DNA from 3 places in the Priestia sp. TSO9 genome. Region 1 is predicted to be linked to each of the others. Evidence: predicted binding sites of a transcription regulator. Region 1 holds the regulator's gene; each other region holds the start of a gene.
What was found. Region 1 encodes LexA, which represses DNA repair genes until DNA is damaged. Its sites were predicted from a motif close to CGAACATATGTTCG; they were not measured.
Positions count from the first base shown of each region.

Region 1 (10,982 bases):
AGCGAGTCGTCTAAAATTAAAAGCTCAGGATCTAATAGAAGAGCTCTTGCAATCGAGATACGCTGTTTTTGTCCACCCGATAACGAAACGCCTTTTTCGCCTACTATTGTTTGATAGCCATCTGTAAAATCAAGGATGTCTCTATGTACATTGGCAACTTTAGCCGCTTCTTTAATCTCTTGATTGCTTGCTTCTCTTTTTCCAAAAGCGATATTATCAGCAACTGTTGTTGAAAACAAAAAGTGATCTTGAGGAACATATCCAAGGCTTTTGTACAATGAATCAAAAGCATAGTCTTTAATATCTTTTCCTCCCCATAAAACAGCTCCGTCTCTTACATCAAATTCACGAAGCAGCAGCTTCAAAAGCGTGGTCTTCCCAGCACCCGTCTTTCCGACAATACCTAACGTTTGACCGCGAGAAAGTGTAAAGTAAATGTCGTTTAACGTATATTCGTCTTCTTTACCATACGAAAACCTATGAATAACAGCTTCAATATTTCCTGTTGGCATTTCAACACTAGGATGCGCTGCTTCTTCAATCGAATTTTCTTCTTTTAATAAAGAAAATACCCTGTCATATGATGCTCTTCCACGTTCCACAATGTTAAATAGCCAGCCAAACGCGAGCATCGGCCAAATAAGAAGACCCAAATAAGTTGTAAAGGTAACAAGCTGCCCCAGTGTTAACTCTTCACTAATAACCATCTTGCTGCCAAAAATAAGAGCAAGTAAAAAAGAAAGTGCTACAATAATCGAAATGGTCGGATCAAACAATGCATCTACTCGGGCTACTTTCATGTTCTTTTGGACAACATCTGCAGACTTGATGCGAAATTCTTCGACATCAGCTGCTTCTTCCCCAAACGTCTTAATGACTTTAATTCCGCTAATGCTTTCTTGAACCTTATCATTTAAAGTAGAAAATGCTGCTTGTGCGTGATGAAACCGCGCATGAAGCAATGTACCATAGTAACTTGTTAAAACGGCCATAAGCGGCATAGGAATAAGGCAAATAAGCGTTAATTTCCAGCTGATTGTGAGGGCCATTGTGCATAGAACAAGCCCTCCTGTAACAATGGAATCCACGAGTGTCAAAACGCCCGAACCTGCAGTTTGTTGAATGGCTTGAATATCGTTTGTTGCATGGGCCATCAAATCCCCAATTCGCCGGCGTTGATAAAAGGCCTGATTCATCTTGGTAAAATGAGTGTAGAGGGTATTTCTCAGCTGCTTGGCTAGTTTAACAGATGAACCAAATATCATAATACGCCATATGTATCTCGTGAAATAGGCCACAACAGCAGCTCCTAGCAAAATGCAAACCATCTGCATTAAACGCTTTCCATTCAGCGTCCCTTCTTTAATGCCATCTACCGTTAAACCAATAATTTTAGGCGGGAGAAGTTCTAATGCTGCCACGATCATGAGCAGCGCTACCCCCGTTATGTAAGACTTTTTTTCCTGTTTGAAAAACCACCATAACTCTCGAAAAATTTTCATTGTATCCCCCTAGCCCCACAACCATTTTCTTATCTCTATCATAAAACAAAAGACACCCTTCTGAATAGAGAGTGTCTGTCCAATTAACCATTATTTAATTTGGCCGTTCATTGCTTTCATCATTTGGTTAATTTTTTTCTGCGATGGTTTCATGCCCATTTGCATCATCATCATTTTTAACATTTGTTCATTAATTGGTGGATTTTTCTTCAGATAGCTCATCATATACTTACGAGCAATGAAAAATCCTAGCGCTATCCCAACAATTAATGCTAGAACACCAACTAGAATATACATTCCCATGGTATTACTTCCTCCTTCGTGTTGTCTAACTTACAGTGTACTAGACCATACGCTATTATACAATATTTCCGTTCCAATTTCCTTAAATAATTACACAAATTTTCTTGTTTTCACAGGCCTCAGCCAGCCGTATTCATCCGTTCCATAATTCACTGCTAAAAAACAAGGATCTAGCTTGCGTAATACTTCAAAAAAAGCTGTCTCAGCATCAACATTGCCATCTCCTTCAATTGTTATACAGCGATTCGTTAATTTTATAGATGCTCGACTTTTTTTATGAGGATATTCCAGCACAAACGTCTCTTGATGAGTAAAAAAATGAGGATAATGAGAAAACGCCTGAAGCAATTCTCGTTGAATAAATGAAATGGGCAGTTGGCGAGTAATGTAATGAACTTGTTTTTGTAAGTGCGTTTCCTGCAAGTGACGTTTCATTCTATATTCAATCAGCAGCTGATAAATGAGCTTTTCTCTTCGAAAATAGGATGATGCAACTTCTTCCTCCATTAAATATACTTCATACGTTCTCACGATTCATCCTCCCTTTCGGCTCGTTCTTTTTTGTACCATTATACCGAATGGTGTACGCAATGCTTGTCTATCGATGAAAAAATTCCTTTGTTTTTTTGTCGAAAAAAAAGAGCAGACCACAGGAGTCTGCTCTTTCTTATGAAAAAGAATTATGCATTAAGCAAGCTTTTCACTTTTGCTACTACATTTTCAACTGTAAAACCAAATTCTTTCATGATTGTTTCACCAGGAGCAGATGCACCAAAGTGATTAATACCAAGAACTTGTCCTTCGTCTCCAACATAACGTTCCCAGCCAAGTGTAGAAGCCATTTCAATACCTAAACGTTTTTTCACTGATTTAGGGATAACACTTTCTTTGTACTCAGCAGATTGCTCTTCGAAACGATCCCATGCAGGCATACTTACTACAGATACGTCAATGCCTTCCGCAGCTAATGCTTTTTGTGCTTCTACTGCTAGGCTTACTTCAGAGCCTGTTGCAAGTATTAATGCATCCGCTTGGTCTTTACCAGCTTTAGATACAACATATGCACCTTTAGACACGCCTTCGTATGCATTTTCTTTTGTACCTTCAAGCGTTGGCAAGTTTTGACGAGTCAATACAAGCGCCGTTGGGCGGTCAGTTGACTCTAATGCTAAGCGCCATGCAGCAGCTGTTTCATTTGCATCTGCAGGACGAACCACTGAAAGACCTGGCATTGCACGAAGTGATGGCAATTGTTCAATTGGCTCATGTGTTGGGCCGTCTTCTCCAACTGCGATACTGTCATGTGTGAATACATATGTTACAGGAAGCTTCATTAAAGCTGCTAAGCGAATTGCTGGGCGAAGATAATCAGAGAATACAAAGAATGTTCCTCCGAATACTTTTACACCGCCGTGTAGAGCCATACCGTTTAATGCAGCTCCCATTGCAAATTCACGTACACCGAACCAGATATTACGTCCGCTGTAATCAGCTGCAGTGAAGTCTTCTGAACCTTTAATCATTGTTTTATTTGAGCCAGCCAAGTCAGCTGAACCGCCGAAGAATTGAGGTACAGCTTGTGCTACTGCGTTTAATACTTCTCCAGAAGAAGCACGGCTAGCTAAGCTTGAACCCGTTTCGTATGCTGGAAGCGTTTCTTCCCAGCCTTCCGGTAACTTTCCTTCTACTGCTAGTTCAAATTGACGACCTAGTTCAGGATATTTTTCTTTATACTGTGCAAATACATCGTTCCATTCGTTTTCTTTCTTTTGGCCATCTTCAGCAATTGTAGCTTTGAAGTGAGCATACACTTCTTCTGGCACATAGAAATCTTCTTCAAATGTCCATGCATAAGCTTCTTTTGTTAATTTTGTTTCATCGGAACCTAATGGAGAACCGTGCACGCCAGAAGTACCCGCGTGGTTTGGAGAACCAAATCCGATTGTTGTTTTTACTTCAATTAGCGTTGGGCGTGTTAAATCGCCTTTTGCTTCTTCAATTGCGTTTGCAATCGCTGTCAAGTCATTGCCGTCTTCAACGCGGATTACTTGCCATCCGTAAGCTTTGAAACGATCTTCTACGTTCTCAGAGAACGAGCGATCTAAATCTCCGTCTAAAGAAATATCATTTGAATCGTATAAAACAACTAAACGTCCTAATTTTAAGTGTGCCGCTAATGAAGCTGCTTCAGCAGATACACCTTCCATTAAGTCTCCGTCACCACAAATACCATACGTAAAGTGGTCTACAATTTCTAAACCTTCTTTGTTGTATGTTTCAGCTAAATGACGTTCTGCCATTGCTTTACCAACAGCCATTGCAATACCTTGTCCTAGTGGACCAGTTGTTGCATCAACACCTGCTGTATGACCGAACTCTGGATGACCTGGTGTTTTACTTCCCCATTGACGGAAGTTTTTAAGGTCTTCAATTGATAAGTCATATCCAGCTAAATGAAGCAAGCTGTATAATAGTGCCGATCCGTGTCCTGCTGATAATACAAAGCGGTCACGGTTGAACCAGTTTGGATTCTTTGGATTGATGTTCATGAATTTTGTCCACAATGTATATGCCATTGGAGCAGCTCCCATTGGCATACCTGGGTGACCTGAATTTGCTTTTTCAATCGCATCGATTGATAAAGTACGAATTGTTGCAATCGAAAGATCTTCAATACGTTGTGTCATACTCTTCATTCCTTTCAAAACTATGTACATATGTTATCATACTAATGATTTGCTTATTTGTACAATACTTGAACCAAAAAAATTTCCACTTTTACAGTTTTTGTGCCCCTTATTAAAAATATACAAAAAACTAGAGGGAACACTCCCTCTAGTTTTACTAGAACGTCTTAGTGAAGACGCTTCTTTTTACTCTCTTTTAACTTCTTAGGCGTAACATCTTTACCTTCTTCGTCCACAACTTTAATCGTATGAAGGTGATTTGTCATAGATTGTCGGAAAACTTTTAAATATTCCTGACGTAGCTCTTGCTGTTCTTTCGCTTCAGATTCTGTCAGCCCTTCAGCCTTTGCCTTTTTTGAAAGAGCATTAATACGAGCAAGTTTATCTTTTGATAGCATATAAAACCTATCTCCTTATAATCAATAATTAAAATTACCGAACCGCTCCGGCAACATGTAGTCATCTTACTAAATCTCTTTCGTTTTATCAAGAGATTGAGCACTCTCTTGGTACTCTTGATAGCGGCGATGTACCGTCGCTTTTGAAATATTATAACCAAAACCTTTTAGCGTAACTGAAATTTCAGCAAAGGTTAAGCCGTTATGACGAAGGCGGACAATTTCTTCAATCGGCGCTTCTTTTTTTTCTCTTCCCGAGTTAACTCCTTGATTTTTTAAATTTTTCTGCGGACGATAACCGTTTTCTACGGCTCTTTTCATTCCTCTTTTAATTTTAGCATTATGTAATTTCCGCTGATGCTCTTCCACTAAGCTAATAATATCTAACACCATTGAATCAGATTCTGAAAGCTGAAGCTGACCTTGATGACTAATCGTATAGATGGTAGCATTTTCTTTATGAAAAGCATGAAGCAGCGCAATTCGGGCATTTCCTCTGCCTAATCGTGTTTCGTCTTGAATGAGCAGCACGGATATTTTCTCTTCTTTCATTGTATGAAGAACATCTAAAATACCCTCTCTGTCTACATCATATCCGCTTGCTTTTTCCATCACGACTTTTTTCACCTCTAGATGGTGAAGATCAGCAAGCTTTTTTAATTCTTCTTGCTGGCGCTGTAAAGATGTTTCTTGGGTTTTTTTATCCGTACTGACACGGCAATAAATAATGGCGTCCACTTTTATCACGACCTTTTCGGCTTCTAACAATATTCAGGAACGGCCGTTACACACTACTGTTCAATTGCCACTTGATTATGTAACTCTTTTTTTAAAACAGGAATATATAATTTATCTCCAGGAGATAAAGACTGGGCATTATCTGAGTTTAAATCATTAACGTCTTCAACCCATTTGACAAATTCATTGGTGGTCAAATGATGGTGATTATGATACTTGTTGGACAAGTCCCAAAGCGTATCTCCTTTTGTAATAGTAACCGTTGAATATTTGTCTAAATCTACTTTATCCGCTCCTAAAACCAGCGTCAATACATATGTAAGTGCAGCGATAACTGCAAAAAAAATAGCGTAATGTTTCATAGAATGTAAGAATTGTTGCATATTATGATCCCCCTATCAGAATATATGTTCTTATTTTATTGAGAACATTTGTTTCTGTCAATGGAATTCTTCGAACTTATGTTTGTATATTGACACATCACGTGGTATAATTCACCTAAAGAATAGCTAAAATCGAGGTGAAAAATATGAAGCTATCAAAACGTCAACAAGACATACTAGATTTTATTAAGCACGAAGTAAAATTAAAAGGCTATCCGCCTTCTGTTCGCGAGATTGGGGAAGCAGTAGGATTAGCCTCTAGCTCCACTGTACACGGGCATTTAGCTCGTTTAGAAAGCAAAGGGTTAATTCGCAGAGATCCAACAAAACCAAGAGCAATCGAAGTTCTTCAACTAGATGAAGTAAACATCCCTAAAAGCAATGTCATTAATGTTCCTGTTATCGGTAAAGTAACAGCGGGTCTTCCTATAACAGCCGTTGAAAATGTGGAAGAATATTTCCCTCTTCCAGATAAATTCGTTTCTCCAGATGATCATGTATTTATGCTTGAGATTATGGGAGAAAGTATGATTGAAGCAGGTATTCTAGATGGCGATATGGTAATCGTACGTCAGCAGCAAACGGCTAATAATGGAGATATTGTGGTCGCCATGACCGAGGACAACGAAGCAACGGTAAAACGTTTCTTTAAAGAAGAAAATTTCGTTCGTTTACAGCCTGAAAATTCAACGATGGCGCCTATTATTCTTCGCCACGTAACGATTTTAGGAAAAGTAACTGGTGTATATCGCACGATTCACTAATCAGACACTGTATGTAAAACCAACTAATCATGATGTTAGTTGGTTTTTTTTACGTTTGTTTTCTAAAAAAATTGGCATATTATAAATGATACGTTGAATCACCGCAGGCAGGTAGAACGGTTTTTGTAAAGCTTGTTTCACCTTTTACTTTCTATCTGCATTTCCGCGACTCTTACAAGGAAATACAACCGACCATAAGAAGGATGTAATTTATGACCAATACACCAAGGAAAACAGAACCATTTCAAACCATTGTACCTACCAAAGCAATGAACATGTTTCTTTTTCCTTTTTCCTTTGATCGAAAAAATAAAGAGCAGCTTGTTCATGCACTGAAAGAAAATTTGTTCGATTTTTTTTCCATTCAAAACAAACATTTAGAAAAAGAATACTACGGAGAACAGTATTACGTATCTCATGATAGCCTGGATCAATATTTTCTTCCTTACATTGAATGTATTCTATTCCCTGACTCGTGCGAAAAAGAAGGGCTGCTTCGATTTTCAAAAAAAATAGACCATACCATTACGTTACACACTTCCTCCACCACCGTGTCTAGCAACGTGCTGTCTGTGGATGTTTTTTTATGTCCTTTTGAAATTGGCGTCATGACCATTCGCACTGAGATGAGCCATAATCATTACACCTATGATGATATTTTAGAATTCATGAATCATTTTCGTGTATTAGAACCGAAGCTTGCTGAAGAGCACGGATCCACCATTACCTATGAACATCATCGCTATAGCAAAGTGCAAGATTATATTTTTTCACAGCTTGCGCCATTTTTGAACGAACACATCAAGAAAGAAGCCACGCGTGAACAGCACGTTGGGAGCCTTCCTTATTTTATCGATGAACGGATGTTTGTGTTAAGTTATGTAACGGTAAATCAAGAGCAAGAAATTAATTCCACAACTTTATTTCGTACTGGGCAGCTAAATAGCTATACGCCTGACGGGAAAGCGTTTATTTCTGCACACAATCATGAGTATATTAAAACGTATAATACTAAACACGTGTATGAAAGGTGGGCTCCTGAAACCTATTACGTCATAACAGACCATGTGTTTTCATGTATTTCTAAATCGACAGACTCTAAAACGGATCAGCTTTTGATGAATCATCTATTTGGCCAGCATTACTATAATTTATTTTTACATTTTTTCTATAAAATCGTGTTGCTAAAACTATCTTATGAGTATTCTCAGCTCACGTTTCATAAAAATTCAGAGGGCATTGAACGACTAATCCGCTCTATTACCGTATTTTCAGGTAAATATTTATTTTTAGAAATTAGCTCGCGCACAGAAGGTCAAGAGTTTTCTGAGCTTTTTAAAAAAATCTTTCACATCAATTCTCTTTATCAAGAAGTCAAAGAAACCCTTGGCACTTTGTACCAAAATCAAGAGAAAATCGCAGCCAAACGTCACAATTACTTATTATTAATTTTAACGATTTATACGGTTCTTTCCGGTATTTACGGAATGAATTTAGTTATTAGCAAACTAAAGGGAAACATCAATTGGGATAGCATGAAGCAGTTTTCTATCTTTGAATATATCGCTTTAATAGTAGCTCTATCAGGAATTCTGATCAGCATTAGTCTCGGAGTGAGTTCCCTATGGAATTTATTAAAAGATCGGTTTAAAACATAAAAGCTGTTCGCATCAGAAAACACATGATAAAAAAGAAGAGATTGAGACATAACTAAATCAAGCGAATCTATAGGAGAACAAATGGAATAAATAAGCTAGTAGGGATTGCTTGTTACACCGCAGTTGATTTCCGTGCAAGACTTCGCTTTCCGCGGGCGGCCGATGAGCCTCCTCGTCGCTTACGCTCCTGCGGGGTCTCACCTGTTCCGCTTTTCCCGCAGGAGTCTTCGTCTTGCCCTCCAATCAACTGCTGGAAGGAACTAAACAAATGAAACTACGTTCACCATAACGAACCACTAATCAAACATGGTGATTAATGGTTCGTTTTTCACTTCGACTAAAATCCTTTTTTCTCAACCTCTTTTATCTATTACTAAATCACTGCCTACTCCGCTTACCCTTTTATCAAACGTTATGCCGCTGTTGTAATTTCAGAACAATCTAATATTATACTCTATAAGAAAAATATATACAAAATAATAAAATATGGTATCATAGGGTAGGAATTTTGTACCTTATCTTTGAAATAATTTGCAGGAGGTAATATGCTTAACTCATTTTTATCCAAAAGCCTGATCTTTTTATGTGTCATTATTCTCACGTGGTCTCTATGGGGCAGTTACAGTGCGATGACAAATTCATTGGAATTAAAGGGCTTGGCTTTAAGTAATTCATTTATTATTGAAGGAATATTTATCACTTTCCTTGTCATTTTTCTAATAGCTATTGCAAGTAGATACATGAACAAAACTGTTTTTTTTATTTCACTGATCGTTTTGACCTTAGGTATTCGACTAGCATGGATGCTTTCTGTTCAAACGCCTGTAAAATCTGACTTTCTTGTCATGTTAGATGCCGCGCGTAATATCGCAAAAGGAAATTATGACTTTAACCAAAGCGTTTATTTTACTACATGGGTATATCAGCTAGGCTTTTCATTCTATGAATCTGTTATTATTCGCTGTTTTGGAGATAATATTTTTATATTAAAATTGTTAAATATTTTTTATTCCACTGGCACCGTTATTTTTATTTATTTAATTGGCGCAAAAGTATTTAATGAACTTGCTGGGAGAATGGCAGCTTTTCTATATGCGTTCTACATTCCGAACATTCTTTATAGCTCAGTGTTAACTAACCAGCATTTAGCTACTTTTTTATTTTATGCAGCTTTTTACCTTATTATAAAAAGATTTGCTCATAACAAGTTTAGCTGGCTTTATATTGGCCTTCTATTGTCGTTAGGAAATTTAATGCGCCCTCTAGGACCCATTATTATCGTCGCTGTTTTCATTTATTTCATCTTGCAAATTCTTCAACCTTACATTAAAACGAAGAATGCTGCTGAGTTAAAAGCTCGTCGAAAGAAAATAGGAAAAAACCTCGTAGGCATACTGGCTACTTTTTTTATTGCAAATGCGCTGATCAACTATTCTTTTGTAGCTAGCGGTATTTCTAAATATCCTTTAAGTAACAGAGATCCTTTATGGAAGTTCGTCATTGGCTTTAATTACGAAACAAGCGGTTCTTATTCTTCAGAGGATGCTAGTCGTTTTATGGGTATGCCAATTGGAGAAAAACGAGCTGAAGCAGAAAAAGAGGTAATTAAAGAACGGGTAGCAGATAAAGAGCAGCTTTTAGATCTCTTTCACATTAAATTCCTAAATATGTGGGGCGGAACGGATGCATCTACATTTTGGAGCATTTCATTAACTCCTCAAGAAGATGTACCTTTTAATAAAGAGAAATTAATTAGTGCTGCTCAAAGTTATGAAAGAATCATTTATGTTTCAACTACTATTCTTTCCATTATTGGCCTTATATGTTTATTCCTGAGGAAGCAGGATAAATATCCGTATACACTGTTTTTATTACTAATCATAGGATACGTTCTTATTCACTTGCTTATTGAAATTCAAACTCGCTATCGATTCTTTATTTTTCCAAGCTTTATGCTGCTCGAAGGATTTGGTATTTCAGTGATTCTATCCTATTTAATAGTACGATTTACTAAAAATGAACCCAAGACAAAATGTGAAGAGATAAATTAAATGGAAGGGATTATACAACCGTGATAAAATTCCTGAAATTCGGATTTGTAGGGATAATGAATACCCTGCTCACTATTATCAGTTACTTAGCACTCATTCATTTTGATATGAATTATATATTGGCTAACGTGCTATCTTATTTCATTGGCGTCATAAACAGCTACTATTGGAACAAATCGTGGGTGTTTCAAGCAACTGTACATAAATGGATGTTAGCTCAATTTTTCATCGTAAACCTTATTACTTTAGCAATTAATACAAGCTGCTTATTCCTTCTTGTACACTATACACCTGCTAATCCAATAATTGGACAACTGTTGTCTACTTGTATAGGAATGTTTATCAATTTTTTCCTTAATAAAATATGGACGTTTAAGCACACAAACCATCACTCGCTAGGAGGTAAAGCATGAGAGAACTAATTTCAATTGTGGTACCTATGTATTTTGAAGAAGAAGTAGCTAATGAATGCTACAATCGCTTGCTTTCCGTCATGCA
Region 1 covers NZ_JAJEKD010000015.1:1,064,927-1,075,908, forward strand. Annotated here, with positions in the region: gene LJC66_RS20735 (ABC transporter transmembrane domain-containing protein) at 1-1,502, opposite strand, end outside; gene LJC66_RS20740 (YneF family protein) at 1,593-1,805, opposite strand; gene sirA (sporulation inhibitor of replication protein SirA) at 1,896-2,336, opposite strand; gene tkt (transketolase) at 2,486-4,492, opposite strand; gene LJC66_RS20755 (DUF896 domain-containing protein) at 4,660-4,890, opposite strand; gene LJC66_RS20760 (YneB family resolvase-like protein) at 4,960-5,628, opposite strand; gene yneA (cell division suppressor protein YneA) at 5,682-6,011, opposite strand; gene lexA (transcriptional repressor LexA) at 6,158-6,775, shown strand; gene LJC66_RS20775 (magnesium transporter CorA family protein) at 6,988-8,433, shown strand; gene LJC66_RS20780 (hypothetical protein) at 8,546-8,701, opposite strand; gene LJC66_RS20785 (glycosyltransferase family 39 protein) at 8,979-10,484, shown strand; gene LJC66_RS20790 (GtrA family protein) at 10,505-10,897, shown strand; gene LJC66_RS20795 (glycosyltransferase family 2 protein) at 10,894-10,982, shown strand, end outside.

Region 2 (10,982 bases), 760 kb from region 1:
TTTGTTTACATTTGTATAAGAAGCCACTTCCGCTTTTACTTTGTTCATACCTTGAGGGCGTCCTTCATAAATAGCACCTCTTGTATCACACATAATCATGTCACGCACGCCGTAAGAATAAAGAAGTTTTGTAATGGCAATGCCGGCAGCCCCTGCTCCGTTTAAGACGATTTTTAAGTCTTCCATTGATTTGTTTACAATTTTTAATGCATTTACAAGTCCTGCTACCGTTACGATTGCTGTACCATGCTGATCATCATGGAATACAGGAATATCTACTTCTTTTTTCAAGCGCTCTTCAATTTCAAAGCACTGTGGAGCTGCGATATCTTCTAAGTTAATGCCTCCGAATGTGTGAGCCATTAATTTCACAGTTTCAACAATTTTATCTGTATCTGTTGTATCAAGTGCAATTGGGAATGCGTCTACGCCTGCAAAGCTTTTAAATAAAATTGCTTTTCCTTCCATAACAGGAAGTGAAGCTGCAGGTCCGATGTTTCCAAGGCCAAGAACAGCCGTACCATTTGTCACAACGCCGACCATGTTTCCTTTCATTGTGTAATCATACACCGTTTCTGGATGTTCATGAATTTCTTTACAAGGTTCTGCTACTCCTGGAGAGTAAGCTAAGCTTAAATCTTGAGCGTTTTGAACTTCAACTTTTGATTTAACTTCTAACTTACCTTGTTTTTCTTGATGCATATGTAGTGCTTGATCACGTAGTGACATAATTGTATTCTCTCCTTTTTTTCTATACATTTAAATTTTTTAATGAATTTATTTAACACTTGCTTTTTATCTCCATAATTGTAAGACAACCTGACCGAATAAATTCACTGCCAAGTGCCATTATGAAACAAGGAATATAAAAAGTAAACTATCTTGCTTAAACCACTTATGCGCTTTGTTAATATAAAGTCTGGACGCGGCGACTCATGTTTGTCTCACTTTAAGTTGTCTGATATACAGACAACTTAGAAAGCATACAACCGCTCACTATAGCGCTTTCAAATGCGTTTCAGCAAAATCGACGGCTTTAGGCATTGAAAAGAAGTATGCACATGCTGAACCAATTTTTTTAGCATTTATTCCTTTTGCTTCAATAAACGCTTCACCTATCTTTTCAAACAGCTCTTCTCTAAACTCTAATTCTTTATACGTCTTCCATACTCGCTTTCCTGCATCCATAACTGGAGATCCTTTTTGAATCACGTTTCGATATGGAATACGATATTCTGCTAGATGAAAAGAAGTATTGTTCCCAAACCCGACACCTAATAATAAAACAAAGGCATGTTTTTTGTAAAGCCTTTCAAGAGGAGAATTTTCGCCTAAACTGAATTCAAGGGGATGATCTCTTAAGATGTCTTCGCTGTCCTTTCCCCAAGCGGCGAATGAATACATTGGATGGCTGCTTCTTCTTACGCCAGGGTATGTTCGAAAAGTTTCCACGATTTGTCCCATACCGCTTGTTGGCGTATGAGCTGGATCATATGCGGGCATCGTTTCCCGAATCGTTTCCCACCACTCTTTTGGCACAGCCGGATTGCCCCATTCTGATGGATCCGAAAGATCGACCGACTGTGACGGCATCACGATCGTTCCTTCCTCTGTCACTGTCTCCATTAAAGCTTGAACAACGGCTACTGAACCTCCGTTTACCCACCCTAATGAAGATAGCGAAGAATGAACCATGATAGTCATCCCTTTTGTTATGCCTAACCTGCGTAAATCTTCTTTTAATGTATCTTTCGTTCTAGGATGATCTGTTGCTTGGACAATGTGCTTCATCGTAAGCTCCTTACTTATGGTGCTGCTAGAATTTGTTGCCGAACTCTAGCAATATATGTAAAACTTATGTTTCCATAATAGTAAGAATAACATCAATTGTCAAATTATTTAAAGTAATAGAAAAACTTAGTTTTATTCATATCAGTTATCATACAACTGACTTGTTGGTAAGCTTTATTTCCTTCAACTATCTTACTATAATAACCGCTACTGAAGCTTTTAAATAAATTAAAAAGAAGCATATTCCTATAAATAAAAGAAATACTAATGAAGCTATACATATTTACCTATCACTATTTTCAGGAGGAATGTGTACAATGAGCACATCAAAACTTCCGCCGCTCACGTCCTCGGAGCTTGCTAACTTATGGATGACTTATCAAGAAAAAACGATGATTTTGAGGTTTCTAGAATATTTTCTGGAAGATAAACAAGATTACAAAGAACTTTTTGAGCTATATTATAGCCGATCTTTAAAAAGTGTAGCTCGAATTAAAGAAATATTTGAGAACGAAGGCGCTGTTATCCCAATTGGTTTTACGAAAGATGACGTGAACGTAGGAGTTCCTAAACTATATGACCACATGTTCGAAGTCATGTATATACGCTTAATGTCTCAAATTGAAACAGGACTGTTTGCTTTGCATTCGACCATGTCTTACCGAGAAGATGTCCGAAATTTCTTCGTAGAGGCAACAGCAGAAGCACAGGACATATACAATCAATCCACACAAGTATTGTTAGAAACGGGTGTCATCGCAAAACCCCCATACGTTTCTATGCCTAAGGAAGTCCATTTTGTCCATGAACAAAACTATATAGGCGGATTGAGCTGGTTTAGCGAAAAACGATCGCTGAATACCATTGAAGTGTCACTTATTCAACATGCTGTTGATACAAATCTTGTAGGAATGCAGCTGATGATTGGTTTTGCTCAAGTGGCCAACAACAAAGAGGCACAGCAGCATTTTGTCAGGGGTATGAAGCTTTCGAAGAAAATTGAAACAGAACTAGGTGATATTTTACGCCATAGCTACATAGAACCCCCGGCTACTCATGCCGGAAAAGCGACGAATTCAACCGTTCCTCCTTTTTCAGATAAGCTGATGATGTACAATACGAGTCTTTTGAGTACGTTCGGTCTGGGGAGTAATGCTTTAGGAGGAGCCTTTAGTTTAAGAAGTGATTTGCCATTAAAGATGCTCCAGCTTGCAAAAGACATTTACAGTTTGGCGAAAGAAGGCGGCAAAATTATGATTCAAAACGGATGGCTTGAAGAGCCTCCTCAAATTGAAGATCGCAATCAGTTAACTAAAAAATAGGTTCTTTCCTGCAGGAAAGCTAGCTGCTCTACGTGCAGCTAGCTCTATTTGTTTTTTTAGTATACTGTTTTTAGTGCTAGTACGTAACAAATGTTTGCGTTATTTAGAAGCTGTTCCTGTCTTTTTCTTAGTCGTTTAGCTCATATTTCTACTTAATTTATAACAGAAAAATAAAATAAAAGGTATTTTCTCTGAGCTGACGAAATCTTTCTATATAAAATAGAAAGGAGAAAAGTATGTTTCCTATTCTTCGTACACCTCGCACTACACTGCGTGAAATAACAGAAGCGGATGCAGATACTATTTTTGACTGCTTCTCTCAGAAAGAAGTTATTAGATATTACGGGCAAGAAAAATTTACAACTATTCAAGAAGCTCTGGTTCTAATTGATATTTTTGCTGAAAATTACAGAAATCAAAAAGGCGTGCGCTGGGGAATTGAACGGCTCGATACGGGGGAACTAATCGGGACAGTTGGATTTAATCAGTGGAACCAAAAGCATAAGCGCGCGGAAATTGGCTATGAGCTACACCCTCAGCACTGGGGTCATGGCTATGCTTCAGAAGCTGCTTCGGCTGTTATGGCTTATGGATTCGATACCCTTCAGCTAGTGCGGATTGGAGCTGTTGTGTTTCTTGAAAACAAAGCATCACAGCATGTTCTTGAAAAGCTCGGGTTTCAAAAAGAAGGAGTGTTAAAAAACTATATGTATCAAAACGGAAAAGCTCACGATACGTTTGTTTATAGTTCACTGCCTACTACATAATAAAAAAGGATTCTTTTCTTAAAAAGAATCCTTTTTCGTTTTATTTAAATGCCGCATACCCATCATCAGCCATGATGACGCTGCCGTTTACAGCTCCCGCTTCTTCTAAGGAAAGCAAATAAACCATATCTGCAATTTGTTTTGGTGCAGTGAGCTCCCTGCTCATCGTTTTCACTTTCATTCCTTCAATCATACCGCTGTCTTTATAGCCTTGAATAATGGGCGTATCAACAAATCCTGGTGCAATGGCGACGACGCGAATACCGTATTTAGCGAGATCTAGCGCAGCTGATTTCGTCATCATCACAACAGCCCCTTTTGTTGCGTGATAAGCATACGTTCCGGGTGAGGCTAAAAAGCTAAAAATAGATGCCGTATTAATAATAACTCCTTTAATACCCAACTCTCTCATTTTTCTACTCGCCGCCATAATCCCGTATGTAACGCCGTGCTGATTTACATTAATAATACGGTGATATTCTTCTAAATCTTGATCTAAAATAGATGTTGGACGTCCAATACCTGCATTGTTAAACATAACATCAATTCGACCAAATTTGTTCACCGTTTTCTCAATTAGTGCTTCTACTTCTTCAAACTTTGTGACGTCCGTTCTCACAAACAAAGCGCTACCGCCAGCTTCTTCAATTTTTTGAAGAGTCTCTTTACCTTTCCCTTCATCATAATCAGCAATGACGACGGCGTCTCCTTTTTGCGCAAACTTTAAGGCAGTTTCTTTGCCAATTCCGCTTGCTCCCCCTGTAATAACCGCTACTCGTTTTTGCTGCATGTTTCTCCCTCCTTGGTGAAAATTCCTTGCTTTTACATTATAGCATTCTTTTTTTCTATCAGCTGTTTCTATCAATTACTTCATTGCCGTGAAATTGGTTAACTGGGACATAGTTGAACGCCTTTTTTAATAAAAATCAGCGTGTGTACAAGCAGTCTGTCATTTTTGGCATTTACTATAGTGTAAGGAGGTGATGGCTATGCATGAACACACAGGTAATGTATCTATCCCACGTCCTCCGGATGTGGTGACAATTCTGTGGGAGCGAAATCCTTTGGATAGACAAGCTCCTCGTACTGTCGTAGAAGCAACAGTAATCGGCAGCGCAAAGCCTTGCGGACGCTTGTTAGCTCAAGGTCAGCGCTACCGCACTGCAGCTCATTGTTTACTTGACAACGGCTTTGAACAAATTACTGCTGAAAGATTAGGAGTATTTGGAGTAGCTGTATTTGTTAGAGAATATTAAAATAGAAAAAGGGACCTTTCTGTAAGTTAGAAAAGTCCCTCTATACATATTACGCGTGGAAATTCGTGCCGTCTGTTACAGCTTCAATTACTCCAGCGCGGATGACAAAGTCACCAAAGTGCTCCCCTTCTTCTCTTTCTTTTGCATAGCGAGGAAGTAAGACGCGCAGTTCATTTAAAATTTCTTCTTCACTGATATTTTCACGGTACATTTTGCTTAAACGGCTGCCGTCAAATGCTGCTCCAAGATACATATTGTATTTACCCGGTGCTTTACCAATAAAAGCAATTTCACCTAAAGCAGGACGTGCACAGCCGTTAGGACAGCCCGTCATACGAATCGTGATTTCTTTATCGCGAAGACCATTTTCATCTACAATTGCTTCAATTTTCTCAAGAAGAACTGGGAGATAACGCTCAGCTTCTGCCATCGCAAGCCCACAAGTCGGAAGCGATACGCAAGCTAATGAGCTGCGGCGAAGAGCCGAATAATGCTTGCCGTCAGTTAATCCGTATTGTTCGATAAGATCACTAATTTGTTTTTTCTTTTCAGTTGATACGTTCGCGATAATTAAGTTTTGATTGGCCGTTAAACGGAAATCACCGCTATGAACTTTTGCAATTTCACGAAGACCCGTCATAAGCTTATAGTCTTCAAAGTCAGCAATACGTCCACCTTGAACAAAAAGAGTAAAGTGCCATTTTCCTTTTACACCTTTTTCCCAGCCGTAGCGGTCGCCGTTGTGATCAAAGTGATAGGATTTTGCTTCGTCTAAGCTCCAGCCCAGACGCTTTTCAAGCTCTTCTTTTACCGTTTCTAATCCAAGACGATCAACCGTGTATTTAAAGCGCGCGTTTTTACGCACAGAGCGGTTTCCATAATCACGTTGAATCGTAATGATTTTTTCCGCTACTTCTAGAATTTGGTCAGGTCGACAGAACCCAATCACTTTTGCAAGCTGAGGGTACGTTGCTTTATCTCCGTGCGTCATGCCCATACCGCCGCCGATTGCTACGTTAAATCCAACAAGTTTCTCGTCTTCTAAAATGGCAATAAGTCCAAGGTCTTGTGAATACACGTCAATATCGTTAGAAGGTGGAACAGCTACGCCAATTTTGAACTTTCTTGGTAGATATAGCGGACCATACATTGGTTCCACTTCTTCTTCCACTTCCGGTGTACTGATCACTTTTTCTTCATCTAGCCAAAGTTCGTGGTACGCTCTTGTACGAGGCAATAAGTAATCACTTAATTTTTTTGACCATTCGAATACTTCAGCATGTACTTCTGACTGATACGGATTCGGATTGCACATTACGTTACGGTTTACATCTCCACAAGCTGCAATTGTGTCTAATAAAGAAGCATGAATTTCTTGAATCGTTTTCTTCATGTTCCACTTTAAAATGCCGTGCATTTGGAATGCCTGACGAGTTGTCAGCTTTAACGTTCCATTTCCGTATTTTTGTGCTAAATCATCCATCACTAGCCACTGTTCTGGTGTTGAAACACCGCCTGGCGTACGGACGCGAAGCATGAATTGGTAAGCTGGCTCTAGCTTTTGTTTTTGACGTTCGTTACGAAGATCTCGGTCATCTTGCAAGTAGCTTCCGTGGAACTTCATTAAACGATTATCGTCTTCAGAAATACCTGAGCTGATGCGGTCGAGCATTGTTTCTCCTAATGTACCGCGCAAATAATTACTTTCATCCTTTATGCGCTCAACGTCACTTGGAGGACCTTCGGGCGCTTTTAAAATTTTGTTTACCATGTTGAAAATCTCCTTTCAATCCTCAGTATACATCACGCTGATAACGTTTTTGTTTCTTCATTTCAGCAAGGTAACCTTCCGCCTGTTCACGGCTCATCTTGCCTTCTGTTTCGATAATTTCAACTAGCGTGTTGTGCACGTCGCGTGCCATATTTGTTTTATCTCCGCACACATAAAAAGATGCGCCTTCTTCTAACCATTGGAATAATTCTTTACTATGTTCGAGCATACGGTTTTGTACGTATACTTTCTCTTCAGTATCGCGTGAAAACGCCACGTCCATTTTTGTCAGTACGCCATCTTTTAACCACTTTTGCCATTCTGTTTGGTAAAGGAAGTCTGTTACGAAGTGCTGATCTCCAAAGAACATCCATGACTTACCTTTTGCTCCTGTTTCTTCACGCTCTTGCATAAACGAGCGGAACGGAGCCACACCTGTACCAGGTCCTACCATAATAATTGGCGTTTCTTGATCTTGAGGAAGCTTAAAGTTTTTATTGCTTTGAAGGTATACAGGAATCGTATCGCCTGGCTGCAAACGTTCTGAACATAGGACTGAACAAACACCTTTACGCTCGCGTCCATGCGCTTCGTAGCGTACCGCTCCGATTGTTAGATGAACTTCATCAGGGTTTGCTGATAAACTGCTTGCAATCGAGTAAAGGCGCGCTGGCATTTTACGTAAAATGGCTACAAACTCTTGTGCCGATACGTTCCATGGGCCGAAGTCACGAACTAAGTCAATCACATCACGGCCTTGTGTGTATGCTTTTAATTCCTCGCGATTTTCTACAAGCGCTTTTAACTTATCGTTTCCAGTAAGCTCAGCTGCTTGCTTTAAAAGCGGTTTTGTTAAAACGGTAATTTCAAAATTAGAGATTAGCGCTTCTCTAAGAGGACGCGTTTCTCCTTCTTTATTCACCGTTACACTTTCACTTGCATCCCACTTGAATTCGTTAAGAAGAAGATCAACAAGCTCCGGGTCATTTTCAGGATAAATACCTAAACTGTCTCCTGGTTCATACGTCAAACCTGAACCTTCTAGAGATAGTTCTAAGTGTCGCGTTTCTTTATTTGATCCGCGGCCGTTTAAGTTTAAGTTCTCAAGCACTTCTGCTTTAAAAGGATTTGTTCTTGAATATGGTGAAGTTCCTGCAGGAGCTTCCGCTGGAACAGCTGCCGAAGCGCTGTGTCCTTTCGCTTCGCTTAATCCGTCAATAACACCTTTAAGCCATTTATTCGCGGGCTCTTCAAAATCTAAATCACAGTCAACGCGCGGATACAGTCTTTCACCGCCAAGTTCCGCTAAGCGCACATCAAATTCTTTTCCTGTTTGACAGAAAAATTCGTATGAGCTGTCTCCAAGCGATAAGACAGAGAAACGGAAGTTCTCAAGTTTTGGCGCTCGACGGCCGTGAAGAAATTCATGGAAAGATAGCGCATTATCAGGCGGCTCTCCTTCTCCATGTGTACTTACGACAATTAATAAATTTTCAAGTTTCTTTAAATTATTTGGTTTGAAATCATTCATAGAAGATACAGTTACATTAAAACCTTTTGCTTCAAGCGTTTTGCCTGTATTTTCAGCAAGTCCTTGAGCATTTCCTGTTTGTGATCCGTAAAGAATCGTTACGTCTTTTGAAACCTTCTGTTTCGTTTGATCAGGCGCTGCTGTAGAAACGTCTGGCGTTCCTTCGGCAGACGTAGATTGAGATGCTGTTAAATAACCGCTCAACCACATTTGTTGTGCTTCTGTTAATGTCGGCAGAAGGCGATTAAGCAAATCTGCTTGTTCTTGATTAAAAGGGCTGTTTACTACCTTAAGTTGCAACACTGTCCACCTCACAAAAATATATAATTTAAATATGTATGCTTTTACGAATCATCTTCAACAACATTTAATACCTGTGTCTAATTAATCAATGATGTTTCCCTTCATACATTATTATTCCTATAGATTATATCAAATTTAATTATATAAATCATTAGAAAATTCTTATCAAATTCGTCTACCTGCATTTTATCGGAGAAGAATAAATTAGTAAAATACATATAATTGATAACTAGTATTAAGATGATTAATAATTGAAGCTGTCATTACGTTTTTTATAAATGCAGTTACTTCCATATTTGTTCATTCTACATCCTTCACATGAATATGAATATTTTGTAATTTTTAGAGAAGTTTTGTAGAAACGGTTTTCTTTCTCATCAGAATGTTACATAATAAATGTAACATTAATCCTTTTAAAAAACACTATACAGAAAAGACAGTATATTCTGAAACTTAGGACAGTTTATAGATGAGCTAGCAACCTTTTATTCGATCTATTCATACACGTTAGAGAATATAAAGGGAAGCTTTTGCAGTACATACAATTCCCTTTTGCTCATCTCAAATGAAAGGACTGGCTTTTAAATCAGGTAATCTTTTTTAAGGAGGCTTCTTAAATGTTTTTACGAGAATTAACGAAAAGTGGGACGATAACTGTTTCTTACTATAAAGATGGAACGTTGCAAACGTGCAAAGGCCGCGTGCACAACTTAAATCTCCATCAGCAAATTCTATCCGTAAAAGACGAAAATGAAGCCGTTGTTTCCCTTTTGCTTTCTGATATTAAATCCATTCATTAGTATGTAAAATTAAGGAGGAATTACCATGTGGAAAGATAATAAGCAAGCGCTTACAGATTTTGTGTCAGAAGATAGGTTTGAACTGAACTTATATTTAACGTATTTACTTGATCAAATTTCGTATGACACGTCTAAACAATCCCCTTTTCTTCGTAAGCCTAATGAAACCACTAGTTGATATAGAAAAAAGCGCACAAATTTGTGCGCTTTTTTTAATGTGATGGCTCTACTTCAGCAATGCCTTCTTCTGGTTTTTCTTCGGCTTTTTTATTTGAAAGGTTGATCTGCCTTAAGAATAATGTGCATACCGCCCCTAAAACAATAAAAGCTAAGCCCATGAAAAAGACGCTGTGCAATGCGCTCATTAGCGAGGTCTTCAAAATTGGCACAATGCTGTCTGAAAGCACAGCTGGAATACTCTTTAGCGCCTCAGGGCTAAACAGCATCTGCAGCACACTTTCAGGATTCGTATCAATTGCTTTTTTAAATCCGTCTGCAAAAGCACTTGCTTGAGCAGGCAATGTGTTTAAATATGGAACGAGTTTGTCAGTAAGAAGTGTACCTGATTTTGCATTCATTACCGCTCCTAAAATGGTAATACCGAACGTTCCTCCGATTGAACGGAAAAATTGACTTGATGATGTAACCACACCGAGCTCTTCTTTTGAAAAGCTTTCTTGAAGAGCAAGCGTTAAAATTGGCATCACAAGACCCATTCCTAAACCGATTATGGCCATATAAGAAGTGGCAACAAGCTTGCTAGTACGAAGGTCTAAAGTTGTTAATAAAAAGAACCCTCCTGCCATAATAAGCATACCCGTTACGATTTGAGGTTTGATTCCAACTTTATAAACAAGCTGCCCTCCAATAATACTCGTTACGATCATTGAAATCATCATCGGCGTCATAATGGTACCTGATTCCGAGGCACTGACTCCAACGATTCCTTGCATAAAGAACGGAACAAACGTAATGGCTCCGAACATGCCGATGCTCATAAAAAAGCCAATGATATTTAAAAGCGTAAACGTTCGATTCTTAAATAAATACATCGGAAGAATCGGCTCTTTTGCTTTCGTTTCCACAATAATAAAGCTTATGATCCCAACAACAGCAAGTGTAAATAGACTAACAATTTGCCAAGAGTTCCAGTCATAGTCTTTTCCTCCAAAGCTTAGGGCCAGAAGCAAGCTCACTACTCCGATAACCATTGTGAACATACCGGCTACATCGAATTTCACAGGTCCCGTATGTTTCTTTCCTTGAAGTCCCAGTGCAATAAAAACGGTAGCGAGTATCCCTACCGGCAAGTTGATGTAAAACACCCATTTCCAGTTCAGTGAATCAACAATCCATCCGCCAATTTGTGGACCGATGACAGAAGCAAGACCGTAAATTCCTCCGAATACTCCTTGAAACTTTGCTCGTTCTTTTCCTGTAA
Region 2 covers NZ_JAJEKD010000015.1:309,515-320,496, forward strand. Annotated here, with positions in the region: gene ystJ (NADP-dependent malic enzyme) at 1-729, opposite strand, end outside; gene LJC66_RS16380 (AAC(3) family N-acetyltransferase) at 997-1,791, opposite strand; gene LJC66_RS16385 (DUF3231 family protein) at 2,109-3,113, shown strand; gene LJC66_RS16390 (GNAT family N-acetyltransferase) at 3,350-3,880, shown strand; gene LJC66_RS16395 (SDR family NAD(P)-dependent oxidoreductase) at 3,921-4,670, opposite strand; gene LJC66_RS16400 (hypothetical protein) at 4,870-5,136, shown strand; gene cysI (assimilatory sulfite reductase (NADPH) hemoprotein subunit) at 5,186-6,907, opposite strand; gene LJC66_RS16410 (assimilatory sulfite reductase (NADPH) flavoprotein subunit) at 6,930-8,738, opposite strand; gene LJC66_RS16415 (YolD-like family protein) at 9,359-9,541, shown strand; gene LJC66_RS16420 (hypothetical protein) at 9,567-9,719, shown strand; gene LJC66_RS16425 (MDR family MFS transporter) at 9,754-10,982, opposite strand, start outside.
Region 2: LJC66_RS16415 (YolD-like family protein) is a predicted target of LexA. The motif match lies at 9,220-9,233, and genes of this name have one in related genera.

Region 3 (10,982 bases), on a different contig from region 1:
AAAACCGAACTGACTTTAACAGAATTTGCTGAAATGATACAAGCGTCTGTAAAAGGAATTCAAGCAACAGGAGAACGTTCTTTTGGACGTGGAGCTGTTGTGGGAGATAAAACTTTAATCGATGCTTTAGTACCTTATGCAGATACGTTAACATCAAGTGCTGTTGAAGGGGAAAGCTTGAAATATGCTCTTGTCAAAGCAGCAGAAGCTGCTGTTGAAGGAGCAAAATCAACTGAACAGATTGTTGCACGTATGGGGCGTGCTGGTACGGTTGGAGAAAGAAGTCTTGGTTATCCAGACGCAGGTGCACATGGTTTAGGCGTAATCTTTACTGAAGTGGCTCAAGTAATGCAAGAAGATAAATAAACTTTAATAGGATCCTCTTCAAATATAGTGTAAGAAAAGCACTCTTTAAAAATGGGTGTTGCATTATATTTGGAAGAGGATTTTTTATGGTTTAAAAAGGATAGGCTCTAACTAGTTTAATATAAAATTAGTGGAAGTTAAGTCAGAGCACAGATATCTAGCTCTAGTCTGTTAAAAGCATAGGTAAGAAAGTACAATAACCACTATCCTTTAACATATCTCAATACCCTTGGGTTGGCGCGGTATTGTTATTCTAGGGGTATCTAAGATAGAATCTGTAGAACTAGAGTCACAATTGAACGAATAATAAGATACTGATAAGGTTCTGGCGGAAAATCTTGAATTCACTTGTAAGCAATCTCTAAAACTTAAACATGCTGATATTAGTACTCTGAAAAAGGGAAGTGATTAGTATGGAAAAGCAGAGTATATTTATTCTTTTCAATGGTTATCTAGTTATCATAAAACGTATTATCGGCAGAAATAAAAAAAACTAAATACGTTCCCACTATAAGCATGATACCCGAAGCTATAAAAATTAACCAGTACGTTAAAGGGAGACTATATGAAACTGTCATAACTCCAATATCTCTATCTAATGTTCTAACGATAAACGGAGTATAAATCATCTTAATAGTTAAGTACGTTAATAAAGCCTGAGCAATAAGAAAGATCCCTATTGTACGTTTCATGATCTTGCCTCCAAACTCATACATGTTTCTATGTACACTCTAACATAAATAGGCTTACTTATTAATGTTAGCTACCATAATCCCAGTATAATGAGAAAGAGAAGAAAGAAGGGATTATGCGTTGAAAAGTAAAATGAATCAGTTGTTAATCCTGTCTCTGTTGTGCATTGGCCTTGCTTATAGCATTTCTTAAGAGTATAGGCTCTTTCACGCTACAAACTGTTAATATTTACGTAACAGTTCGTCATTATTAAAGTACACTCACTTCTATGAGACCTGTCTAAATAAAATGTACGCGAAATGAATAATAATTTTCTTGATTTATCTGTCGTATATAAATATAATGTAACTGAAGTACGCAAAAAGAGAACATGAAATTAAAAATATACTTTTCGTTATTATCATTTTTTTGGTTCCATTCATTACCTATATACAATAAACGCATGTTTATTATAATGAGATTACAGTATGAAGAGGCTGAAGGAGATACCCCAACTTAATGCTGTACTTTCGTAATTTAAGTTACACATGAAATAAATCCTAAATTCCTTTAGCTTTCGGAGAAGATATATGTAGTTACTACGATTGAAATTTTTGAAAGCGATATCATTTCATTTGAAGAAAAACATTTTAAGAGATTTAATTATTTTAACAAGTTATAGAGATATCTAGTGTTATTGCTACCTTATCTCTAGACACTAGATAAAAAAGAAGATATTTCTTTATCTGAAATGAGGGAATAATAGATTAGGATATTGTTGTCTAACATTCATATAAATCTAGAAGTGACTGTCACTAGATTTATATGAATGTTAGACAATAAACAGGATTTCAAAAAGGTTAAAAGGATAATAGAAAATCTCTTTATAAACGATACTATATGCTCAGGTATATAAGATGAGCCGAAAAAGTGTATTTTACATTAAAGATTTTGAAAACGCTTTACTGAAGGGGGGAGTTAATTTCAAATCATATGGTTATCATTTATTTTAAAGATTATTTACACATTGGACTTATTTTTAATTATTGTCTTTTTTATAGACGCTAGCCTAAGAATAGGCTCTCTTTAAGTGTTTTAATGAACCGCAAATTGAAAGGGGTTACAACTATGAAGAAATTGGGATTAGCTACACAAATATTTATTGGACTTGCGTTCGGGATTGCTATAGGCGCTATTTTTTATGGGAATAATACAGCGATGGCGATTCTTCAACCTTTAGGAGATATTTTTCTTCACCTAATCAAAATGATTGTTATTCCTATCGTTGTATCTGCACTAATCGTATCTATAGCTGGTGTAGGTGATATTAAAAAGTTAGGAAGACTAGGTGGAAAAACCATTCTTTATTTTGAAATTGTTACTACAATTGCATTAGCAGTGGGATTATTAGCCGCAAATTTATTCCATCCAGGTAGTGGTATAGATATGGGGAACCTTGAGAAAGGTGATATATCCAAATATGAAGAAACATCTAAAACAACTGAGAGTGCAGGTGTAGCAGCTCAAATCGTTCATATTATCCCAACTAATATATTCCAATCGTTGACGGAAGGGAATTTATTAGCGATTATCTTTTTCTCAGTCTTATTTGGTCTAGGAGTTGCAGCAATTGGAGAAAAAGGCAAACCAGTTTTAAACTTTTTTGAAGGCGTACTAGAATCTATGTTTTGGATGACAAACTTAGTTATGAAATTTGCTCCATTTGGCGTATTTGCTTTAATTGGTTTAAATGTCGCGAAGTTTGGAATCGGTTCATTAATTCCTTTAGGAAAGTTAGTACTCGTTATATATCTGACCATGATTTTCTTTGTTTTTGTAGTATTAGGTATTATTGCAAAAATGGCTGGAACTAATGTTTTAGTCCTTATAAAAATCTTAAAAGATGAGTTAATTTTAGCGTTTACAACCGCAAGCTCTGAAGCAGTATTGCCAAGGTTAATGACTAAAATGGAGAACTTTGGTTGTCCGAAAGCTGTCACATCATTTGTTATTCCGACAGGATATACCTTTAACCTTGATGGGTCATCTATTTACCAAGCCATTGCTGCCCTTTTTATTGCACAAATGTATGGCATTCATCTATCTTTCATAGAACAAGTTACACTTTTACTTGTGTTGATGTTGACTTCTAAGGGAATGGCAGGAGTTGCAGGAGCATCATTTGTTGTTGTGTTAACAACACTGGGCTCAATGGGATTACCTCTAGAAGGTATGGCATTCATTGCTGGTATTGATCGTATTTTAGATATGCTTCGTACATCTGTCAACGTGGTAGGTAACGCATTAGCTGCTATTGTGATGTCTAAGTGGGAAGGCGGATTCGATAAAGAAAAAGCAAAGCATTATACAGATTCTATTAAAAAATCAGATGTAGCTTAAAATAATTTATTTGTTTATAAAGAAGGAGATCAATATTATGACAAATATAGGAACACTTGAAAAACAAGATGTAAGAATTGAAAAAGATTTCTTAGGAACGAAAGAGGTGCCTGTCAGCGCTTATTATGGGATTCAAACATTACGTGCAGTTGAAAATTTCCCAATAACAGGTTACCAGATTCATCCGGAACTCATTAAAGCATTAGGAATTGTTAAGAAAGCTGCTGCTCTTGCTAATATGGAAACAAAAAGGTTATATGATGGGCTGGGTAATGCAATTATTGAAGCAGCAGACGAGGTTATTGAAGGAAAAAGAAATAATCAATTTATTGTTGATCCAATACAGGGTGGCGCGGGGACCTCAATGAATATGAATGCAAATGAGGTTATTGCAAATAGAGCTTTAGAGGTACTTGGTCATAAGAAAGGTTCTTATTCCGATTTAAGCCCTAATAGTCATGTAAACATGTCACAGTCAACAAACGACGTATTCCCAACTGCTATCCATATTGCAACGCTTAATCTGCTAGATAAGTTACTGAAAACAATGAATTATATGCACAGTGTATTTCAGAAAAAGGCAGAACAATTTGATTCTATTATAAAGATGGGACGTACTCACCTACAGGATGCGGTTCCAATCCGTCTTGGTCAAGAATTTGAATCATATAGTCGTGTTCTTGAGCGCGATATGAAACGTATTAAGCAATCCTATGGACATTTATATGAGGTTAATATGGGAGCAACTGCAGTTGGAACGGGTTTAAATGCAGATCCACGTTATATCGAAAATGTTGTAAGATATCTAGCAAATATCAGTGGTTTACCACTTAAGAAGGCCAATCATCTTGTAGACGCGACTCAAAATACAGATGCTTATACAGAAGTTTCTGCAACATTAAAGATTTGTATGGTAAATATGTCGAAAATAGCGAACGACTTACGTCTAATGGCGTCTGGTCCCCGTGCAGGACTAGCAGAAATCACTTTGCCAGCTCGTCAGCCAGGGTCTTCTATTATGCCTGGAAAAGTTAATCCTGTCATGCCAGAGATGATTAACCAGGTTGCCTTTCAAGTTATCGGTAATGATCATACAATTTGCTTGGCTTCTGAAGCAGGTCAGCTTGAGCTTAATGTTATGGAACCTGTTCTTGTTTTTAATTTACTTCAATCAATTAGCATCATGAATAATGCTTTTCAGACATTTACGGATTATTGCCTGCAGGGGATTGAAGCGAATGAAGAACATTTAAAAGAATACGTAGAAAAAAGTGTAGGTATTATTACGGCTATTAATCCTCATATTGGATATGAAGTGACTGCTAGAATCGCACGAGAAGCAATCCTAAAAGGTGAATCTGTACGTGAATTATGCTTAAGGTATGATGTTTTAACAGAAGAAGAATTAGATCTAATTTTAAATCCTTTTGAAATGACTAATCCAGGGATTGCTGGAAACTCCCTTTTTGATAGAGAATAAACAGGTTTTAATATGAAAGGAAATTCACTACCATCATCTGTTTGATTCTTTAATTAAATAATATCTGTTGGATTAACGTTTTAACTTTAAAACATGTGGTACACATATAGTACAACGCTAATATTATTGTTGGTTGTTGTGGGAAGGTAAATACTTAATTTATGAAGGGACTGATTAGTTTTGAAAGAATTAACAGCGACTTCAACAAACGTATTGCCTCAAATTGAAAGCAGGTATTCGTATCTCACACAAGGCACTTTAGTTATGAACCGATATACGTAACGAAAGGGCCTCACAAGGGCAAATGAACAACTTCTTAAACAGTATGGGAAGAAGCCTGGATCTAAGGGGATCCAGGCTTCTTCTTTTCGAGTTTACATAAACACTCTTTCTCGAACACTTGCTGTAGTAGTACATCCCTAATCTAAGCCTCCAACGTAATGAGGGTTAGTTTAAAGATTAGTTTAATGGTGGAATCATTTCGCTTATCACCGGTAATCAAGTGATTATTTATAGGGACTTTCCAGAAGTTTCGTGACTTGTTGGAGACTTTTATTTTGGGTTATTATAAATAACAAAACTTCATTTTACCTCAAATTAAAATATATTGTCAATGAAAAAATTGTAATATTTTCAAAAAATGTTATAATAGTTTTACAATTGTTTTTTCGATCGTATTCCGAATTCCGCTGTGTTTGTTTCAGATAGAATTATGGATACATTTTTTCAATACCCTTTTTTAAACTGAAAAAAACTCAAACAGTTGTGTGAGCTTTAAAGGTAAGTTAGTTGAATAAAATTATTAATTTACTCTCTAATAGTAACCGAGTTTTTATTCTACAAGGAGGCCTAGAATAATGAATCTAATCAATAAGAAAGTTACACACAAGCTTTTTGGGATAGGTAGTATAGTTAAATGTAATGATTCTAGTATTGAAATACATTTCGCATCGGAAAATAAAAAGTTTGTTTTCCCCGATGTATTTGGAAAGCATCTAAAACTGCATGATAAAAGTGTTGCTCATTCGCTCGAAAAAATTATAGAAAAAAAGGAAATGGAACACAACGAGGAAGAACGGAAGAAGGAAGAGGAAAAAAAACTACAACGAAAAAACCAAGAACTTCGCTGGGGACTTGAAAAACTTATGAAAAATCATAAACTTCATTCTGAATCACAAATGGTTTTTTGGTGTGACACAGAAGAACAGAATAGTTCTTTTTTAGAGTGGAAGGTTTTTTCAGGTGTAATAAAAAGCGGTAATAACAAGGGGAAGCCAACCAAACCCATCCGTTTGCACCAAAATAGTGCTGTCTTATTAACAGCAATAGATTCCAGTATGCCTGAAAAAGACAGACGTATCTTAGGCGTCTATATGGTGAATGAAGATTTTATCGGTAAGCTTTGTGAAGATGGATATATTCCTGCTCATTCAAAATACAGACTCCAGCTTACAGAACAGGAATCGGATCAGATGCCTTTCTGGAAATATTATGCAAATGAAAGAGCATCACAAAAAATGACATGGAATACAGGTAAATACCGTTATTTTGATAATTTATGGATGGCTCAAATTTTGCTTGATATAGCTGAGTTGAAAAGTGACGCAAAGGAAAGAGAGCTGGCACAACAATTTTTTGAACATTTTTGTAAAATGAATCTGATAACAGCTGAGGAGTTACCAAAGCCTAATGGCGCATTGATGCGTATGTAAACGTTAGCCCAAAGATAATAGCAATGACCAAGGACTGACACATTTTTCTCCCTCATCATTAATACCGAACGTTCCTTGGCTCTGTTCGCTACTAAAAAGGCAAGAACAGAACGTAGGAGAGAAGATGAAGGATATAACGTGAAAATATTTAGTAATGGAAAAACAGTAACTATAAGAGTATCGAATGAATTAGTAACAATCTTAAAAAGTCATTATGTAAAAAACATGAAAAGATACTCTTATACGGTTACTAAATATCCAAGTATTTTTTTGAAGAAGAATTGATGAAACAAGAACAATAAGTAGATAATGAGGAGATACACCTATGCTTAAATTTAAAGTTATTTTCGAATTTATAAATGGCAGGACAAAGGAATTAAAATTCGAAGCCGCATCAAAGAAAGAAGTCATTAGTCATATAACAAAATATAAAAGATTCATTTCGAATGAAAAAGAGTTAGTGCACATCAATTTAAATAATGTGGTACAGTTTATGATTACAGAAGAAAAATAATAATAAAAACTAGGCATCTATTAATTGAGGTGCTTTTTATTTTAATAAATAGACTGATTTAAATTTAAATGACATTTCTCAGAGTAGTAATAAAATTGAGCGGTTAATTAAAGCTCTTCTTAGCTCTTCACTAGATAAAGAGAAAGTTATAGAACAATTAATTGAAATAGAGTTAGAACTTGACCATATTAATTGGCACTATAAAAGCTTTTAAAAAAAGAATTAAAACAATTACTTAATGTTTAAGTAAAAAAAGTTACTTATAAACTATAAAAACTAAAAAATATGGAGAAAAATACATGAGCACTAACACTCTGCCTTCATTTTTAGAAAAATACTTTGAAGGATTAACTTTAAGTGCAGCTCTGTTTTATTCGTGGAAATATAGCATTCGCTTTGAAATATCAGATCCATTAATTTCATCTCACGAAAAAGATTGTTTGAATCAAGCTTTTCATCGATCAATCACATTATTTCAAAGGGTATTTGGAGAGGGAGATGAGATTCTTTTTGTTACGGATGTGCATACTACGAACAAAGATCGTTTCCTTCAAAAAAGACCTTTAAACGTTTATTTAAAATACATAAAAGATAAACAGCGGCTATATCAATTAAACCATCACTGTTTGCCGAGTATATTTCAGGATGAAGATGAAGACGATGATCAATCTTTGACCCATCGCTTTGGACTTTCTTGTAAGAAAACAGAATTAAGATATGCGCAGCTTTTAAAGGCTATTAATTATGAAGACTTTGCTCATCCATCTACTATTCTGAAGAGTAATTCCCAAAGTAGTTATGATATTTACTTTATTAATCTCTCTAAAAAAATGATTTTTCATTTGTATGATGATCGCGGATGTGATGTCTTAGCCTCAAGTAAAGAATCTATACGCTTTCTTTATGAAGAATATAATAATTGGATTTTGGATTATGATCGAGGAGAAATTGACCTTTTATTTAAGTGAAAAGTAGGATTCATCCACTAATTAGCACATTTAATTAGCACATTTTTCATATCCATAATCACCTGTCTCACAGTAACTAAAAATAAAAAGGGTATCTACAATCTTCTAGGTTAATTTTGATATATAATCAGATTAGCATTAGGCTTATAGCTAAATGAAAATATGACCCTAAGGAGATATTACAATAATGCAAGACCTAAAAAATAATAAACCGACAGCAGCTTGGCAACAAAGAATGGAAGATGATGAGATTTTCACTGCAGAGAATATTAAAGCCACTGATGAAATCCTTGATGCTTATATGAATAGACTTGAAGGTTCTGTAGATAAAATGTCAGAACAAGATATTTTAGAATATGTACAAGAGATAGTTATAGGATTAAATGAGTTAAATGAACAATTTGACTATTTCAACGAAACGTTAGAAAGAGAAGAACTTTGCGAGTTTATCATTAAAGCCGCAAATGCAGCTGCCTTAGAGACTGAAGAGGATATCACAGAAGAGTGGTAACATACAGATGCTTACATATAAGAGAATGAAATATGGATTCTAAACAGTTATTTCTAGTTACCATAATCATGACTCTAGGAAGTAATGTAAAAGAAGAACATTCTATGAAATGTTCTTCTTTTATAAATGATCAGAGTGAGGTATAGCTGCATACACTTGCAGTTGTCTTTTTGCCACTTATACTTAATCATTCTAATGGCCATGAAATAATGAAAGGGAATATTGATAAACATAAATAATTACGAATCCTAGCGAAATTAATAGCCATACATGCAATTTCCTGAAGTGCTTGATGGTATTTCCAATTATTTCATGAAAGATAACAAAAGACAGTGTACCGATTGCTGCGCCAGTCGATAAAGCTTGTAGTTTAAGTGAGGAAACTTGTACACTTTCACCAATGAATAAACTGCCTCCTAAAGACAGCGACAGAATGGCTACAATTAGTAAAAAGAAGATGTTAGGTATTTTTGCTATAGAGAGGACTGTCATAATTGCCATCCCCTCTGGGACCTGATGTAAAAGGGTAGCTGCGAATACAGAAGCTGATTGGTGCATATCTGTTATTCCAAATGTAATACCTGTGATGACATTATGAAAAAAGATAGCAACCGTTAATAAGATAAGTGCCTGTAAGGGTGAAATTTCGCTGTTTTGTTTATGCAAAAAGAGGTCAATGCATAGCATGATGATATATCCGACTACAATTCCTAATAAAACGCCTCTTAAATCATATAGATGCCAAGTAGACGGAAGGATATCAAAGAACAATAAGCCCAATAAGATTCCACCGCATATAGCATACATAAATTGGATTCTCCCCCTTGCCAAATGGTTTACTAATTTGAGAAGTCCTCCTCCTACTAATAAACCCAGTAAAGAACCTAAAGTAAATAAGATATTTATTTCTATATGCATAATTGCTACTTCCTTTCGGCTATATGTTTTTTTACAACTAACCTATTCAAAGGAAAGGCAATCATACCTATGTTTTATAAATGATTTAAAAAATAAAAGTACATGATATTAACTTGGGAGTGATTTTTAGGTAAATCACTAATAAAAAAGGACATACTAACGTTATCTAAAAAAGAGGTGTTGCTATGGAATCTCCTTTTGAAATGATAACAAATGTGAACAAGGTCGAAAATGCTTATTATATAGAAGTGAAACCAGGGGAGTACAATGCAAAATTGGAATAAAGAATCGGTCTATTTTGCTGATGAAGCTTTTGCTTATTTCTACACCACGATTTGCAAGTATGTGCCACAGTATCAACCTACCCAAGTGACAGAAATCAAAGCAGAAACATGGCTGAGGATCAGTAATCAGCTGCAAGAACTCGCGTATTTTTTGAGCACTAATCCGCCTATGATTAAACTAAAGAAATGGATTGATTTTAGCAAAGTAGAGGGAACGTACAAACAGTTTGATCATCACAAAAACAAGTACATTCGTGAGTTAATTAACATGATTAACGAATTTACAGTGTGGATAACAAAGGTATGTCAAACACAATCGTACATCACCATTTTGGGCACTTAATGGGAATCGATGTTGCTTATTGTAATCTACAAGCTATGCAGAAAATGAAAGAAGTGCTCAAAACGAATATGGCATATTACGCTAAAGGGATAAACTACACTCACAGCGAAAACAACTATAAGGAGGTGCAAAGAGTATCTTACACTTACCAGGCCTTGAAACCTCAGATGCTTGGAATGAAGAACAAAAATCCCAAAAACAAATCGTGAGTTAAATCACTAAAAATGCTGTCAGATGAAGCAAGTGATTCTATAAATCAAAAAAGCTACTTTAAAAAGTAGCTTTTTTGATTTAAGTTTTTGAAGAATGTAAAATCTAATTGGTATCATTCGGTACTTCAAGAGAAGTAGGTTTGGTGTTCCTTTTGAAAAATGAAAGAATTACCATTACGAGAACGAATGCTACACAAACTATAGAGCTCAACTTATTCGCACTGTCTATGAGAAAGACTATGAAGCTAATAATTAATGTACATGCGGCAAAAAGCGTTAAATAAGGGAAGCCCCAAAGTTTAAAATATGGTTTTTCTTTATATTGAGGACGTAGCTTTAGCTGAGCTAAGCAAATACTAATCCATATAAGAGAAACTGTAAATCCAGGAATAGCTAATAAATAAGAAAAAGCTTTTTCAGGATATAAGTATACGAGGTACGTTCCCAATAATAAAAATAAGACACTGAAAGCTAAGCTGTAAACAGGTACGCCTTGTTTATTTACATAGGACAAACTTTTAGGAGCATCTCCCGACTGAGATAAAGAATGAAGCATCCTTGTACAGCCATAAATACCTGAATTGGCTGCTGAAAGGACAGCT
Region 3 covers NZ_JAJEKD010000013.1:171,689-182,670, forward strand. Annotated here, with positions in the region: gene dhaK (dihydroxyacetone kinase subunit DhaK) at 1-366, shown strand, start outside; gene LJC66_RS09175 (hypothetical protein) at 819-1,058, opposite strand; gene LJC66_RS09180 (cation:dicarboxylate symporter family transporter) at 2,167-3,438, shown strand; gene aspA (aspartate ammonia-lyase) at 3,476-4,918, shown strand; gene LJC66_RS09190 (malate synthase) at 5,776-6,630, shown strand; gene LJC66_RS09195 (hypothetical protein) at 6,956-7,144, shown strand; gene LJC66_RS09200 (DUF3885 domain-containing protein) at 7,444-8,112, shown strand; gene LJC66_RS09205 (hypothetical protein) at 8,300-8,623, shown strand; gene LJC66_RS09210 (ZIP family metal transporter) at 8,816-9,541, opposite strand; gene LJC66_RS09215 (hypothetical protein) at 9,809-10,168, shown strand; gene LJC66_RS09220 (amino acid permease) at 10,484-10,982, opposite strand, start outside.
Region 3: LJC66_RS09190 (malate synthase) is a predicted target of LexA. The motif match lies at 5,675-5,688, and genes of this name have one in related genera.